DNA from 3 places in the Paenibacillus nicotianae genome. Region 1 is predicted to be linked to each of the others. Evidence: riboswitches for the same ligand, from Rfam matches in the RefSeq annotation. Region 1 holds a riboswitch; each other region holds the start of a gene.
The links. Region 1 has a riboswitch for cyclic di-AMP ahead of ACFSGI_RS01910 (ubiquitin-like domain-containing protein). Riboswitches for the same ligand answer to the same signal wherever they lie in the genome.

Region 2: another riboswitch for cyclic di-AMP. It lies ahead of ACFSGI_RS22405 (C40 family peptidase); the one in region 1 lies ahead of ACFSGI_RS01910 (ubiquitin-like domain-containing protein).
Region 3: another riboswitch for cyclic di-AMP. It lies ahead of kdpF (K(+)-transporting ATPase subunit F); the one in region 1 lies ahead of ACFSGI_RS01910 (ubiquitin-like domain-containing protein).

Annotation. Positions count from the first base shown of each region.
Region 1 covers NZ_JBHUGF010000002.1:40,511-42,713, forward strand. Annotated here, with positions in the region: gene ACFSGI_RS01910 (ubiquitin-like domain-containing protein) at 114-1,232, opposite strand; cyclic di-AMP (ydaO/yuaA leader) riboswitch at 1,556-1,779, opposite strand; gene ACFSGI_RS01915 (TatD family hydrolase) at 1,975-2,203, opposite strand, start outside.
Region 2 covers NZ_JBHUGF010000012.1:33,059-35,261, reverse strand. Annotated here, with positions in the region: gene ACFSGI_RS22410 (GNAT family N-acetyltransferase) at 1-297, opposite strand, end outside; gene ACFSGI_RS22405 (C40 family peptidase) at 572-1,045, opposite strand; cyclic di-AMP (ydaO/yuaA leader) riboswitch at 1,058-1,197, opposite strand; gene ACFSGI_RS22400 (YwhD family protein) at 1,676-2,188, shown strand.
Region 3 covers NZ_JBHUGF010000010.1:1,732,794-1,734,996, forward strand. Annotated here, with positions in the region: gene kdpA (potassium-transporting ATPase subunit KdpA) at 1-1,035, opposite strand, end outside; gene kdpF (K(+)-transporting ATPase subunit F) at 1,055-1,135, opposite strand; cyclic di-AMP (ydaO/yuaA leader) riboswitch at 1,383-1,563, opposite strand; cyclic di-AMP (ydaO/yuaA leader) riboswitch at 1,626-1,830, opposite strand; gene ACFSGI_RS11680 (carboxypeptidase-like regulatory domain-containing protein) at 2,133-2,203, opposite strand, start outside.

The DNA.
Region 1 (2,203 bases):
GGAATATTCCTCTTCTTTTTGTTTTCCTTATTCACGCTCATGGTTAATATTATTTATATCATATAACAGATGACTGGGCTTAAGCAATGGCGTTATCCCAATCAACACCCTACTTAGGGTTTAACCGGACCGATTACATATACAGTGTAACCGGATTTACGTCCAAATGCTCTCGCTTGGCTCAAGCTGTCTATATATACGTCGATTTTATTACCGTTAATAGCACTACCGGTATCTTCAGCACGGCGGAAGCCAATGCCTTCAATGTATACCCACCATCCCATCGGAATGACACTCGTATCGACTGCAATCGTACGACCTTCTGTTACACGTGCTCCAGAAGCAGTCACTGTACCTAGACCGGGTTCTTGAGACGAATAAGCAGTAAGAGATACATTGTTCAGTACTTTCGCATAAGAGAAATCTACACCTGCTTTGGAAGTACTATTACTGGAACCTCCACTAGATGAAGCAGCTGCAAGAAGCTTAGGCTCTTCTTTTTTCGTACCTATTGCTACAATCTTGTCTTGCACTTTTGCGGTTGTTTTTTTATCAACCATACGTTTGGAGACGAATTCTCCATCTTCGTATACTTTCTCGATGTATTGAACCACTTTTCCTGTTTGACCACTTTGTACTAGCTTTGTTTTACCTTCAACCAGAGAAGCATCGGTTTTTTTAACCGTTTGATAAGGAATCTTTACAACTTTTTTCGCTACAAAAGATTTGGTGCGAACAATCTTGATATCCATATTGTCATGAACTGAAGATTCCATTGCTGGTGTAAGTTGATCTTCACCTGACAATGTTAATCCAGCTTGCTCCAATGTGTTACCAACTGTTTTAGAGGTGGTATAGATTTTCTTAGTGCCACCATCTGCCGTAATGTTTACTGCAACCGCATGGTTAATATAAACTTTATCCCCATCTTGAAGCGCGCCATTCATCGGCATAGATACTTTATCTTGTGGTGCGACTTTAATTTGATTTTCATCAAGCAGTTGAGAAAGCATCAATTTACGTGTTTCCACCGTTTGTGCTTTGCCGTCAATGACTACAGAAATATTTTTACCCGCTTGATTATAAAGTAGGGACAATAGCATCACTGCAAGAGCGATGACCAATAATGCAGCCCACAATACATAGCGTAGGTTTTGTTGCTTCCAACTCAGCGCGTAAGACATGCTGGATGAGCGCGAACCATGGGTTTTTTCGAAAGGAGCAATTGCCACTTCTTCCGTCCTCCTTCATAGTCTCGCCGTCTAGCTGTGACGTAATAGTATATGACGCGACTATATAACAGAATTTTCACAGGCTGATCGTAAGCATAAGATTATCGAATCTGTGTGATAATCTTTCGTGATGTTCAAAAATGCCTGCGCCATGGTCAGTCTAAGGGACATACCTAATATCTGAAAGATCAAGCTTCAAATATCGTATCTCTGTATCTTTTCCTTTTAGCCAAAACAAAAGAAGCCTCTGGAAAAGAGCAAGAGCAACTTTTCCTTGGCTCCCGACGTATTTGAATACAGTTCGGAAAACGTTAGAAAATACGAGGTTGCCTCTGCATCGCTTACGGGGTTAGCTGTCGGATTCGGACATATCATATTGCCTGCCCTGTGAAGGATCCTCCGCTCATGGCGCGAGTACCTCCAATTCACCCCATAGACCCTGTAAAAGGAATCATACATAATGACTTCGGTATTCTGATAATAATGGCTTGAAGACATATGTTGGTTCCCCCGTTTTCCTATGCAGGAAACTCAGCGAGACCGAATCATGGAATCTTGCGTGATAACAGCAAGATTAAATCACTGATGAAATAATATCCCGAACCCAACCCTCATGTAAAGCGACCAGCAAGCACGTTTTTCTGAATAAATGGTTAAAAAGTTGTCATATTCTCCGATTTTTTAAAGATAATTTATTCATATATCGATTTAACGATGTTTTTTGCGTGATTTACTCTGTTTTTCATCGAATGCCAAATCGTTCCAGTGCATTTTTAGTTGTAATTGTACTAATTTCTTCCAGTGATATCCCTTTTAGCTCCGCAGCCGCTTCGGCTACAAGTGTCACATAACCGGACTCATTTCGTTTTCCACGATAAGGATGTGGTGTCAAAAATGGGGAGTCTGTTTCAAGTAAAAGACGGTCCATAGGAACCTTTTGTAACACCTCTTTAGGTTGCTTTGCATTTTTG
Region 2 (2,203 bases), on a different contig from region 1:
TACAAAAGCTTCTCCATAACCATGACCGCACAGATCAGGGCGCATGCCAATACCTAAACGTATCGTATTTCCCAATGGAAAAAGTTGAGCAAACCCGGCTAACTGTTCTTTTTGATCCAGTACCGATAAGTATTGTTGTTGCCGAATCTCTGGATCGCCGAACTCAATTCCTAATTCTTTCATTTGTGCCCAGGGCATCCAACCGTAAATATTATAAGGAGGATCGTATACCCATGTACATACTTCAGCAGCATGTTGTTCTGTCAAAGGAATCGTATGAAAAATAGAATGTGGCAGTGAGCTCATGATCTAACCTCCTCTGACTGTACTTTGTATCTACCATAAAAAAATCTTAAAAAATTTGCAATATCCTGTTTACCATAATTACGAGTAGGTTAATAATAAGTAGACATAATTATAAAGAACAATTTTATATAAATTTACGATTTTATGTAACCTATTAGGTGTTTGATACGTCTTACTTATATAGGAACATAAAAAAACCACTAAAGATTCTGGCGGGAATCTTCAATGGTTATAGGTTAATTTATATGAGTTGTAAATACGATGATTAATTGTCAGTTGCGAAGGTGTTATATGTGGAATCGCTCATAACACGTTTAGCACCAACGTAACGATTTTGATAGTAATCCATGCTCAAACTGTCAATTCTCACACCTTTGGAAGTAGAAGCGTGTGCGAAGTTACCATTTCCTACATAAACTGCTACATGTGAAACGCCAGCCCCGGTAGTATTGAAAAATAACAGATCTCCAGCAATTAAATCACTTTTTGATACAGGCTCACCGACTTGGTATTGAGAACTAGATTGGCGAGGAAGATCAATGTTCATTTTGCTGAATACATATTGTGTAAATCCTGAGCAGTCAAAACCGCTGAAAGATGTTCCACCAATACGATAAGGTGTTCCAATAGCTCCATCAATAACTTGATCCATTTTAGAATCTGCATGCGCACTTGTTACTCCAAGTGACGTAAATGCAATAGCAAGTCCCATTACTGCGGCTGTTAGTTTCTTTTTCATGTTCAAAATCGATTGTCCCCTTCCAATTGCCTACGAGGTTAGCTTAAGGATTCGGTAGAAGGTATTCCCCTATGATCCCTCTGAAACAAGATCAATTCACCCAAAACGGTTCCCCCGTTTCCCGGTACCACGGAATTTGGCTCAAAGCGTGGTGTGTACCGTATACGGATTACTACGACAAAACGACAAAATTTTCAGTTGCTATAAAGGTTACAGCATTTAGTTTTAAAGTTTACAAAGTTGTTACTAAAATCTCACTGGATTTATTCTACCAGAGGTTTTTTACTTTGGCAAACCTTTATTCATCTGTTTTTAAGATTTGTTTTTATATTTTCGTATCAAATCTCTATAAAAGCCTGTGGTTACAGCTTTTTTAAAAGTTAAAAAATTTTAATCTTTTGCTCATATCATGACGTTTATTGAATAATTATGATCACTATATATACTTTATTCGGTTCGACCGTTGTAATAATTAACGTTTTTTCCCTTTTTTTATGAAAATCTATGACAGTAATCGACTTTATTGGCTTTTAACTCAATATTCGCTACAATATGAATAATAAATTGAACTATAAATCTATGTATAATAACCTTATTTATACTGACCCCACAAAGGAGTATTCGAACAATATGGATGAAAATCAACCAAGTAAAAAGTCGATGTCACTTAATATTGTAAGTAGTAGTGCAAAAAGCAGTAAACATAAAGGTTTTGGAGCAGGAGCTATTAACCTCAATAATGTGTCCCCTATCATTATAGACCATGGCGAAGCAAAAATCGATGTTGGTGCAATGCATGCCAAAAGTAAAGTAGAAAAAGGAATCAAATTTACGACGAACCGCGAAGAAGTGAATGGTGGTCGTCAAGTATGGTTAGTCTGGGTAGCAGTCGATAAATTAGCTGAAGGTGTCAATTACGCTGGTGCTACTGCTTGTGAAATGTGGATTAATGAAGAAGAGAAAAAAGGTTGGAAAATTCTCGCAGAGCATGTGAATAAGTTAGATTATGCTATCAAGCGCCGTATTATGTTAGAAGGTCTAGGAAGCGAAGAAAAAGCAGCACTCAAAAAATTATTAGTCGCTCATAATGAAGAATGGTGGAACCAATCTTCTGAAGAGTTTAAAACAGCGTTAGAAGGTTAATAACACTTTATATAG
Region 3 (2,203 bases), on a different contig from region 1:
TGTCTCTGAAGCTGTTGTTACCACAGAGTAGAATGAAGATTGCGCTTCGCCTAATCGTACTTCTTTCCCTTCCATTGATCCCGACTGATGTTGAATACCTAATTGGTTAATCAACGGATTTCCTTGAAATTCACTGACAAGTGATACACTAAGCATCACGACAAACATCATGACCATCGAAACAAATAATACTCTACCTTGTTTGGAGTTGCCGACCATTTTGCCGTACGTAAATGGCAGTGACATTGGAACCAATAACATCATCAACATTTGCAACATATTACTGAATCCGCCTGGATTTTCAAAAGGGTGTGCAGAGTTGGCTCCGAAATATCCACCACCGTTATTCCCTAATTCTTTGATTGCTAGAAATGATCCTATTGGACCGGTACCAATCTGTTGCTCTGTTCCTTGTAAAGTCTGAGCTGTTATGACTGTATGCAAGGTCTGCGGCATACCTAATCCAACAAACACAAGCGCCATAATAAAAGTAAGAGGTAACAAAATTCGTGTGATTGCCCGTACCAAGTCCGTAAAGAAATTACCCAGCGGCTTACCGGTCAATCCTCTAATAAATGCAATTGCGACTGCAATCCCTGTTGCCGGTGAGACAAACATCATAAAGATAATTGCTGTCATTTGTGAGAATAAAGATAAACCACTTTCACCGCTGTAATGCTGTAAATTCGTATTTGTAATAAAGCTGATCGCTGTATTGAATGCTAGATCAGGGCTCATACTGGTAATCCCTGCTGGATTCATTGGTAAAATGTGTTGGAAACGAAAGATCAGATATGCTATCAGCAAGATCACTGCATTACTGATAAGAACAGCGCCTGCATACTGCTTCCAGGTTTGATTTTCATTTTTGATACCGCCGAACCTGTATATCCATTTCTCAATTGGATAAAACCAACGATCTAAGCGATTCGGTTTATTTTCAAAAGCATATGCAATATAATGTCCGGTTGGACGAGCGATAATTAAAGCGATAATAAAAGTGACTGCAATTCCGATATATGAAAAGATACTCACGATGTTCTCCCCTGACCCTTTAGAATTTTTCTGGATAAATCAATGCGTAACATAGATAGATGGTTAACCCACCAATAATAATCCACAGCAGCCAAGTCATCGCTCATTCCTTCTTTCTCCGATAGCTACAGATGCCCATTGCAGCAACCCGCTCAATCCCAAAGTCATTATCAATAATAATCCAATCATCAGTATATCCATCATAGGTATAAGACTCCCTGCATTCGTTTTGTAAGTAATATTTGCTAAAAAAGGCATAAAAAAAGAAGCCTGGAGAAAAGCAGAACTTTTCCCCAGCCCTCTACAAACACGCACACTTATCGTGTACCTGCCAAGTTGCTGGTTAGGAGTTCTCCCCTATACGCTTACGGAGTTAGCTGTCGGATTCGGGCTGGAAGATTGCCCGTTCCGGTAGATACCGGAATTCACCCCATGTTGTGTAGTAACTGACTCTTCTATCAGTTATTTTCATCAACGATTGGTTCCCCCGCTTTTCATATGCATATGAAAATTAAGCGTCGTGACATTGTTAACATATCAAAAAACACAGAGTCGTATTACACTGTGTCAGATCGGCACAAGCTTCACACTTCTCTCCTAATCCACGCTTACGAGGTTAGCTGTCGGATTCGGGCGGTGAGAGTCGCCCTACTGCATTGTCTGACTGTACCATGGTTAAGTCAGTATGCAGATTCACCCCAACGATTCACATTCCGGCTCTCACACCGTTTTGTGAAGTCGCAATTTGGTTCCCCCGTTTTTCGGTTAGTACCGAAAACTCAGCGATCAAAAACATTGGAAACTTCATTTATATCAGTTGCTGAATCCTATTCATCAACTGCCTGCAATGAATAATACGCCTGTACCTGTCAACTGTAAAGCTGAGAAAAAACGCAAAAAAAGCTGTGAATCATCACAGCTTTCATTTTCAGATAACTATTGAAAACTTATCTATCTCAGGCTTCTATTTTCTCTCTTTTTCATCGTTTATCTACTTTTTTATTTTTGTTACATGATATTTATCATTGATTTGCAGTAGATTCTGAAAACGATTATGTCATTTATTACGCAACATCCTATCATTTTGCTACGTTATGTTAACCTGTATAAATTTCGTAAGCAAAATGGTACAACGTGCTAATGTCTGAATTTAGTTGTTTTCCATTGT